3 regions of the Priestia sp. J2 genome follow, and region 1 is predicted to be linked to each of the others. Evidence: riboswitches for the same ligand, from Rfam matches in the RefSeq annotation. Region 1 holds a riboswitch; each other region holds the start of a gene.
The links. Region 1 has a riboswitch for ZMP and ZTP ahead of LJY09_RS27020 (phosphoribosylaminoimidazolecarboxamide formyltransferase). Riboswitches for the same ligand answer to the same signal wherever they lie in the genome.

Region 1 (3,282 bases):
TAAAAAACATTTTACATTTATAGTATATGGTAATATTTTCATTATGTCAAACATCTTTTACAAAATATCTACTTTTTTATGTATATCGCAAACAAATTTAGTTAACATAATATGCTATAGACAGTGAGAAAGAATTTATATTGTTTATTAAAAATGTAAAAAGGGATAGACTCCTCGCTAAGAGTCTAACCCTTTTTATTATCATAAATTGTATAATAATATTTATCTTTTGTATAAGTTTACTTTACCTTTATATAAGTTTGTTGTATTATTTATTTGTAGTCAAAAAAAGGAAGGTGATTACATTGAAAGAAAAAAATGGTGACTACGTTGAAAATAAAGTGTATGAGCACCGAGTTTTAAAAAGAATGTCTCAAAAAGAATTGGCTGACGCTGTAGGGGTGTCCAAACAAACCATATATGTGATGGAGAAAAATAATTATTCTCCTTCTCTCGTTTTAGCTTTTCGAATAGCTAATTTTTTCGATGTAGATGTTAACGATATTTTTAATTATGTGAGAGGAAGTGACTGAAATGGTAACTGACAAAATAGAAAAGGCCATTTTCAATCCTTTGAAAGCCTGGACAGAACAATCGAATAGTAACTGGAATATGCTGATTGGTATTGGACTTTTATCGCTTATAGTCGCAATAATTTTGGTATACGTATTTCAAAAAAAATTGGGTATGAGTGTATCTGACGAAAGAACGAACCAAATAAATTTAAAAAGTGCCCTTATTATGTTGTGTGGAATCATTTTATGCGACCTCATTTTCCCAAAAGATTATATGTGGCAAATTTTCTTCTTATTTAAATATTCCCTCGCATTCCTTGCTGCAGGTATATATCTTGCTGTTAGATATAAAAAGGATTTCTTAAACTAAAGAACTTTGTACACGATATTCAGAATTAGTTAACATATTGTGCCTTATCGGAAACAGTATAAAAGAGCCCGTCCCTTTATGAGATCTTGGCTCTTTTGGTTTGATTATATATTAATTCATAGCTTAATGGTGAAATATACGTATACCTGAATGTGCCATGATCATTCCATATTCATTTGCTGCCTCTGTAACCTGTTCATCTCGTAAAGAATTGCCTGTTTGAACCACATATTTAACACCACTCTGAGCCGCACGATCTATATTGTCACGAAACGGTAAAAAGGCATCAGATGCATAAGAAACGTCTTTTAATCTTTTTAACCATTCTTGTTTTTCACTTTTACTTAGCCTAGCAGGGATCTCTTTAAAACACTGTTTCCATTGTTCATTTTCTACTTCAGTAATATCATCATGCAACCATCCATCAATTGCATTATTCACTTCTACACGAGAAATGCCTTCTCTAAACTTCATATTAAGTGCTCTTGGATGTTGTCTTAACCACCATTTATCAGCTTTTTCAGCTGCCAACCTCGTACAATGAATACGGGACTGCTGCCCGGCACCAATCCCAATTGTTTGGCCATCTAAGGCGAAACAAATAGAGTTTGATTGTGTATATTTTAATGTAATAAGAGCGACAAGAAGGTCCCTCTTTGCATGATCAGGAATATCAGATTGAGTCGTAACAATATGATTAAAAACTTCCTTTCCAATCTGTATATCATTTCTTTGTTGTTCTAGAGTAATGCCAAATACCGTTCTTTTTTCAATTGGATCAGGCACATGGTTTGGGTCAATCTCTAAAATTAGATATTTTCCTTTCTTTTTCTGTTTCAAAATCTCTAATGCTTCTTGGGTGTAGCTTGGTGCAACAATCATATCAGAAACCTCTGTTTTGAGGAGAGTAGCTACAGTTACATCTACTTCATCACTAAAAGCAGCACAATCTCCAAATGAAGACATCCTATCTGTCCCACGCGCTCTTGCATAAGCAATCGCTAAAGGAGACAGGTCTAGGCCTTCAACAAAATAGGATTCAGTAAGTGTCTCATTTAGTGGAGAGTACACAGCTGCACCTGCTGGACTTACGTGTTTAAAAGATGCAGCTGCAGGTTGATCAGTAGCCTGTCGAAGCTCCCGAACCAGTTGAAAAGCGTTTAATGCATCTAGAAAGTTAATATAACTCGCTTCTCCATTTAAGATTTTAATAGGCGTGTTCTCAGCATTCTGAACGTTAGCTTTACTTTGATTTGGATTCATCCCGTATCGTAAACCAATTTCTTTCACTTGAAAATCTCCTTTCCAAATAAAAAAAGTATTTGAACTCATGTTCAAATACTTTGCCCAGGCGTACGGCCGTTATCTATGTGCTTCCTCATGGTTCTCCATGTTTACGCCAGTAACACATAGTCTGTTTTATAAGAAAATTTTACATAATAAAAGTAATTTTAACAATACCTTTATCCAAATTTTTCTTTTTTAATTATATATCATACACAAATTTAATTTACACAACAGGTATTATAATAAGCAAAAACCCTTTAAAATCAATAGTTTTAAAGGGTTTTTATTTTTATTATTAGATCTAAATAAACCAAATTTACATTTTTTTCATATAATTTCATTGACTTTATTAGTACCTAGTACTAATATCTATTTATATATCTTAGTAATAAAGAAGGGTGAATATAATGAAATCAACTGCACGTATTACAGCAATAGGTACATACGTACCAGAAAAAAGACTTACAAATGACGATTTAGAACGAATTGTAGATACTAACGACGAATGGATCGTGAAACGAACTGGCATGAGGGAAAGAAGAATTGCCGATGAAAATGAATATTCTTCTGACCTAGCTATTAAAGCAATTGAAAACTTAGTAGAGCAGTATCAAAAAGAGTTAAAGGATATAGGGTGTATCGTTGTCTCAACTACAACACCCGACTATGCATTTCCAAGTGTAGCAGCCCAAATACAAGATTACTTTGATATTCCTACAACTGGGGCGCTAGACTTTAATGCTACCTGTGCGGGCTTTACATACGGATTACACATGGCAAACGCCTTTATTACATCTGGACTTCATGATAAAGTCTTAGTCGTAACTGCAGAAACGTTAACAAAGGTTACAGATTATACAGATCGCACTACCTGTGTTCTATTTGGAGATGGAGCTGCAGCTGTTTTGGTCGAAAGTGATGCAGAGCGCCCAAGTTTTATTGCTACGCATATTGGTACAAATGGAAAGGGAGGTAAACATGTATACCGCACCAATATATCTACTACCATGCATGGACAACCTTTGAGTTCGAGTGGCAAGATGGTGCAAAACGGAAGAGAAGTATATAAGTGGGCATCTCGAACAATTCCTTTAGGTATGGCTGAATTGC
Region 2 (3,282 bases), on a different replicon from region 1:
GCTTTTTCTCTGTAGAAGAATAGAATAAAAGCAGGTCTTTTAATACATCTTTGTTGCTGCCAAAGTCACTGTAAACGCCGTATTTTAGCTGACGGCCAAATGATTCATAAAACTTCTCGTACTTTTCACGTTCGTTTTTAAGCAAACTTTTTAATTCATTTTTGATTTTCTTGCCGATGTTTTTGGCAATCAGCTGAAGCTGGCGATCTTGCTGTAAGATTTCACGCGAAATATTAAGAGATAAATCTTCAGAATCTACCATACCTTTCACGAAGCTAAAGTAGTCTGGAAGAAGATCTGCGCATTTATTCATAATTAATACGCCGTTTGAATACAGTTCAAGTCCTTTTTCAAATTCTTTTGAGTAGTAATCAAACGGACTATTTTCTGGAATAAATAAAATAGCATTGTAGCGAATCGTTCCATCTACATTAATGTGAAGGTGAGTGAGCGGTTTATCAAACCCGTAGCGCTTTTCTGAATAAAATTGCTCATAGTCTTCTGAAGTCAATTCATTTTTATTTTTCTTCCAGATCGGTACCATACTGTTGATAACTTGCTCTTCTGTATAATCTTCTAGCTCGTTATCAGAACCTTCTTTAGGACGTTTTTCCGTTATGTCCATTTTAATCGGGTAGCGGATAAAGTCTGAATACTTTTTAATGATCTCTTTTAAACGATACTCTTCTAGATACTCATCATATGTTTCATCTTCTGTATTTTCTTTGATTTTTAAAATGATTTGAGTTCCAACCGTTTCTTTTTCGCAAGGTTCGATTGTATAACCATCAGCACCAGTAGATTCCCATTTATAGGCTTCATTGCTGCCTAACGCTTTACTAATCACCGTTACGACATCTGCCACCATAAACGCTGCGTAAAACCCAACGCCGAATTGGCCGATAATCGTGTGTCCGTCCTTTGTTTCATTTTCATTTTTAAACGCAAGGGAACCGCTTCGCGCAATTGTGCCCAAGCTACTTTCAAGCTCTTCTTGCGTCATGCCAATCCCAGTATCCGTAATGGTTAAGGTACGGTTAGTTTTATCTGGTATTACTTTTATGTAATAGCTTTCTTTGTTAAAACGCAAGGAGTCGTCTGTTAAGGCTTTGTAATAAATTTTATCGATTGCATCGCTTGAATTTGATAGAAGTTCTCTCAAAAATACTTCTTTTTGAGAATAGATGGAATTAATCATCATCTCTAATAATCGCTTTGATTCGGCTTTGAATTCTTTTTTTGACATAAGAAGTTCTCCTTTCAATAGGGCTTATAAAATAATTAGCACTTGAGTGGATAGAGTGCTAATCACTCTTTTTATTTAACATGTATTAGGATATTTGTCAATATATTAGGAGATTCACTAAAGAGATTAAAAATTAGACTGAAAAAAGCAAACTTTTAAAAAAAGGTTGAACGTTCTGAAAGAGTTTGCTAGAATATACTTAATTTCAAAGACTATATGTGACTGGCGAAACGCGGATAACCGTGAGGAAGCATATAGTGACGTAGCCGTTCGCCTGGGCAGAGGTAAGGGATTAATACATATCTCTTACCTCTTTCTGTTTAGGGGGAGAGGATATAGAAGTTATCAGACATGTAGGCTAAAAAACCAGACTTTTAAAAAAATTAAAAATGAAGTTCCTTTATCCAAAGGTAAAAACATGTAAAACTACGATGATAATCAGAGGAGAGTACAAAATGAGCACATTAACATTAGAAAAAGTACAAACAATCAAAACATTAAACAACATTGCACAAAAAGGTCTAAATGTTTTTAATCAAGAAGGTTATCAAATTGACAACGACAGCGAAAATCCAGATGCGATTGTCGTGCGTAGCTTTAACATGCACAGCATGGCATTTGACCAAAATTTAAAAGCTATTGCACGAGCTGGAGCAGGGGTTAATAATATACCGGTGGACGCTTGCACAGAGCAAGGTATCGTTGTATTTAATACGCCAGGAGCTAATGCAAACGCAGTAAAAGAAATGGTTTTAACTACAATTATGGCTTCTTCTCGTAACTTATTTGCTGGAGTTGAATGGACAAAAGGATTAGACGGCCAAGGTGATCAAATTCCTAAGTTAGTTGAAGCAGGTAAAAAACAGTTTGTTGGAAAAGAAATCAAAGGTAAAACATTAGGCGTTATTGGTTTAGGTGCAATTGGTGCTCTTGTAGCAAACGACGCGCTTGATTTAGATATGGACGTAATTGGTTTTGATCCATTCATTTCTGTTAATACAGCTTGGAATTTGTCTCGCAACGTACAGCGTGCAATGTCTCTAGAAGAACTATTTGCAGCATCTGACTATATTACGGTTCACGTTCCATTAACGGACGACACAAAAGGTGTTTTCAATAAAGAAACGTTTAGCATCATGAAACCTGATGTTCATATTTTGAACTTCTCACGCGGTGAGCTTGTAAACGAAGAAGATATGAAAGCTGCTCTTGAAAGTGGAAAAGTTGGTCGATATATTACAGATTTCCCAAATCAAAATGTCTTGAACATGAAAAATGTTGTGCCAATTCCTCATTTAGGGGCATCAACTCAAGAATCAGAAGAAAACTGTGCGGTAATGGCAGCACGTCAAGTGAAAAATTTCTTAGAAACAGGAAACGTTAAAAATTCAGTGAACTTCCCGAATGCATCTCTACCTTACACTGGGAAAAAACGCGTAGCTGCTTTCCATCACAACGTACCGAATATGGTAGGACAGCTTACGCAAGTATTCTCAAACTACAATTTAAACATCGCAGATATGGTGAACAGAAGCCGCGGTGAATATGCATATACAATGATCGATATTGACAATCAAGTAAGTGACGAGATTGTGCCTGAGCTAGAAGAAAAAATTGGTCAAATTGAAGGAATCATTACAAGTCGTATTATCTAATTTGGTTACCATCATATTTTAGTGTTTCAGCCCTAACTTTTCTAAGTTAGGGCTGTTTTTACATGGTATTTATCCTCATATCATTTCCTTCAGTCCCATAGCATATAGAAATATCTTTAAAGAGGTGAACGTTTTGTCAGAAGAAATGATAGGAATTTTGATAGGGTCGCTCATCGCGCTGGCAGGAACATTCATTACGTCTGTCGTAGCTATAGCGATGTCGAAAGAGCAATACAAGCAAGAGCTTCGCAAAGCATTTATCCAAAAGAAAGTTGATGCCTATACCCATGTGTGTCAAGTTATTCTAGCTATAAAAAATGATTTACTGACAATAACCGTTTCTTCAGCCGGCTTAAACTGGACGGCTCAATCTATTAACAA
Region 3 (3,282 bases), on a different replicon from region 1:
GGCTTCCAAAACGTCTTCCCCCTACAGCCCACTCTTCAACGGAGCTTCTAGATGATTTGTCACGTCCTGCTATAAAGCCAATGGCGATAACGACAAGAACAATTGCTGATGTGATTAAAAGTGCGGTTAAATTTCCTTGCATTATTCAATGTCCCCCCAAGATTTTTGTAAACGATAAATGATAAATGTACACACAGGCGTTAAGAAGACCCATAAAAATAACCATAAATGCAAAAGAGGTAATCCAAAAATAATTGGATGAATGTTATTTACAAAAGGTAAAAAAGCGAATTGAGCAATAAACGGAATGATGAATAAAATAAATATTATGAATTTTCTGTTCAATTTTTACTCCTCCTCTAAAATTTATCTAACAATGTTCACTATGATAGCAAGTCTGACATAGTAAAGCAATAAGTTTTTTGAAAATTTCGTTATAAATTACGAAAATTTTTTTAGAAAAACAAAAAAAGGGTATGAGAAGAAGATATTTGAAATGATTAGGGAAGAAAAAGCAGGGGAGAACCTAAGCGCAGTTGCCTTTGAAACAAAAAAAGAACGGAAAAGAAGAAAGGTAGTTTTCTCGATGAGATAAAGTATATTGCTATTGCATTAAAGAAAAAGAATTTGTATGTTCAAATATAGATTTATGGAAGCTATAAAAACAAGCAAATAAAAAAACTAGACAATAAGTGCTTGTCTAGTTCCACCACTCTGTCAATGGTCCTTTGTCGCCATAAACAGGATCTGTTGTAGGAATAGGTACTTGTGCAATTTCATCAAATACGTGAGGGCGATCAGTTTGTTTTCCTGTTCGTAAGTTGTAATCCATGCCCTCTGGATAAGCTCCAACCACTTTAAAATCAGCAGTTGACTGCAGACGCATATGTCCTGTACCTGCAGGGAGTACGAGTACATCCCCAGCATGCACCACGATATTTTCTCCCATATGTCCACCTAGTTTTAAGCGTGCAGATCCGCTAATTACACCTAGTGCTTCATGAGAATTGCTGTGGTAATGGTGAAAATCATATATGCCGCCTACCCAGCTGTTTTTCCAGTTGTGAGAATTAAAAATGCTCTCTACTTTCTCTTTCTTACTAATAAATACGTGTTCATACAACAAAACTGGAAGACGAGGGTGATTTGGAATGGTTCCGTCGTCATCAAAATAAAGAACTTTTACATTTGCATAATTCATAAGCATCCCTCTAACAATCTTTTTTCGTAATTTTCCCTGTTTTTTGCTTGCGTAAACAGAGAAGTTTGCTCGAAGTACTTCATTCGTTGCGAAGTGCATGATATGTAGGTGTTAACGTTTTCCCAAAAGAAGTCTCCCACTTCAAGCGTAGCTAAGTGGTGGGCAGTTTACTTTAGTATCTTTTCTTCATATTGTATATAAGTAAAGGGGCTAGTGCAAGAATTCTATGGATATATAGATGTTAATTCGTATTTTGTAAATGAATAATATATATTAATATAATTTTTAGAAGGTGATATGCTCGTTAAGTAAAAGAATCAAATAATAAGCAAGGTTAGAGTTTTAGTTGTTTTTTGTAATTAGGAAGAGATTTTAAGAAGATTTATTCGGAATTTTACGAATAATTAATTACTTTTGTAAAAGTAATGTAAACATTTTTGTGTATTGAGTAATAGTAATGAATGTTATATACTGATAAAAAATATATTCCTATATGTGACTGGCGCAACATGGATGACCATGGGGGAGCATATAGCGTATAAGCCGCGCGCCTGGGCAAACACTTGAGAAAATTTCGCAAGTGTTTTTTTATTTTCCTAGGGAAGAGGAGTAGATTTGGATGAGCAATATGCAAAGGAAGATGGGAACATTTGCTTTAACCATGACAGGCATAGGTTCGATTATCGGTTCAGGATGGCTGTTTGGAGCATGGAAAGCAGCTCAAATTGCAGGACCCGCGGCTATTTTTTCATGGGTTATTGGAATGGTAGTTATTTTGACCATTGCCCTATCGTACGCTGAACTGGGCGCGATGTTTCCGCAAGCAGGGGGGATGGTTAAATATCCTCAGTATTCACACGGATCATTTATTGGATTTTTGGCTGCTTGGGCTAACTGGATTTCAATCGCTTCAACGATAACAGTGGAGGCTATTGCATCTGTGCAATATATGAGTACTTGGCCGTGGAAATGGGCTCGCTGGACTCATGAATTAGTAGACAATGGCATTTTAACGTCCAAGGGGTTGGCAGTTGCGTCTCTGTTATTATTCATTTACTTTTTTGTGAACTATTGGACGGTAAATCTCTTTGCTAAAGCAAACTCATTTATTACGATTGTTAAATTAATTATTCCTGGTTTAACGGCAGGGGCTTTATTTTTTGCTGGTTTTCATAGCGGGAACTTTTCAAGTGAGCATGGGGTAGCACCTTACGGATGGGCGAGTGTTTTAACGGCAGTGGCAACATCAGGTATCGTGTTTGCATTTAATGGGTTTCAAAGTCCTGTAAATATGGCAGGAGAAGCAAAATCACCTAATAAATCGATTCCGGTAGCTGTAATTGGTTCAATTTTTATTGCTGGAATTGTATACATTATATTACAAATTGTTTTTATCGGAGCAGTAAGTCCGTCATCAATTGCGGATGGATGGAATCATTTGAATTTTAATTCTCCTTTTGCTGATTTAGCGATTGCGCTTGGAATTAACTGGCTAACAATTGTGTTATACGCAGATGCATTTGTTTCTCCTTCCGGCACAGGTGCTACATATACGGCAACGACTTCTAGAATGTTATACGGGATGCAGCAAAATGGATATTTGCCAAAGATATTTGGTACTCTTCATCCACTTTACAATGTCCCGCGCCCAGCTATGTGGCTAAATTTAGCAGCCTGCTTTTTGTTTCTCTTTTTATTTAGAGGATGGGGTGTCTTAGCAGAAGTGATCTCAGTAGCGACGCTTATCTCTTATATTATGGGCCCTGTAGCGCTTATAACATTAAGAAAAACGGCTTCACACTTTTACCGTCCATTTTATTTAAAAGGGGCATCAGTTATTGCGCCATGCGGCTTCGTTTTTGCTTCTTTGACGCTTTACTGGGCAAGGTGGCCACTTACAGGTGAAGTGATTTTTATTATGGCAATTGGCCTGCCAGTTTATTTTTATTACCAAGCGAAAAATAAATGGGTGGGCTTTAAAAAAGAATTTTTAACCGGGGCTTGGATGCTTATCTATTTAGCGTGCATGATTTTTATTTCCTACATAGGAAGCGAAAAATTCGGAGGCAAAAATATTTTAC

Region 2: it holds a riboswitch for ZMP and ZTP, as region 1 does, so the genes downstream of both, LJY09_RS11950 (phosphoglycerate dehydrogenase) here and LJY09_RS27020 (phosphoribosylaminoimidazolecarboxamide formyltransferase) in region 1, are expected to answer to the same signal.
Region 3: it holds a riboswitch for ZMP and ZTP, as region 1 does, so the genes downstream of both, LJY09_RS04120 (glutamate/serine transporter AimA) here and LJY09_RS27020 (phosphoribosylaminoimidazolecarboxamide formyltransferase) in region 1, are expected to answer to the same signal.

Annotation. Positions count from the first base shown of each region.
Region 1 covers NZ_CP086209.1:142,311-145,592, reverse strand. Annotated here, with positions in the region: gene LJY09_RS27030 (helix-turn-helix transcriptional regulator) at 306-533, shown strand; gene LJY09_RS27025 (DUF2178 domain-containing protein) at 535-885, shown strand; gene LJY09_RS27020 (phosphoribosylaminoimidazolecarboxamide formyltransferase) at 1,009-2,175, opposite strand; ZMP/ZTP riboswitch at 2,224-2,302, opposite strand; gene LJY09_RS27015 (ketoacyl-ACP synthase III) at 2,580-3,282, shown strand, end outside.
Region 2 covers NZ_CP086208.1:2,385,375-2,388,656, forward strand. Annotated here, with positions in the region: gene htpG (molecular chaperone HtpG) at 1-1,246, opposite strand, end outside; ZMP/ZTP riboswitch at 1,455-1,533, shown strand; gene LJY09_RS11950 (phosphoglycerate dehydrogenase) at 1,702-2,901, shown strand; gene LJY09_RS11955 (hypothetical protein) at 3,026-3,282, shown strand, end outside.
Region 3 covers NZ_CP086208.1:785,691-788,972, forward strand. Annotated here, with positions in the region: gene LJY09_RS04105 (sodium:solute symporter family protein) at 1-142, opposite strand, end outside; gene LJY09_RS04110 (DUF3311 domain-containing protein) at 142-345, opposite strand; gene LJY09_RS04115 (cupin domain-containing protein) at 701-1,300, opposite strand; ZMP/ZTP riboswitch at 1,687-1,765, shown strand; gene LJY09_RS04120 (glutamate/serine transporter AimA) at 1,821-3,282, shown strand, end outside.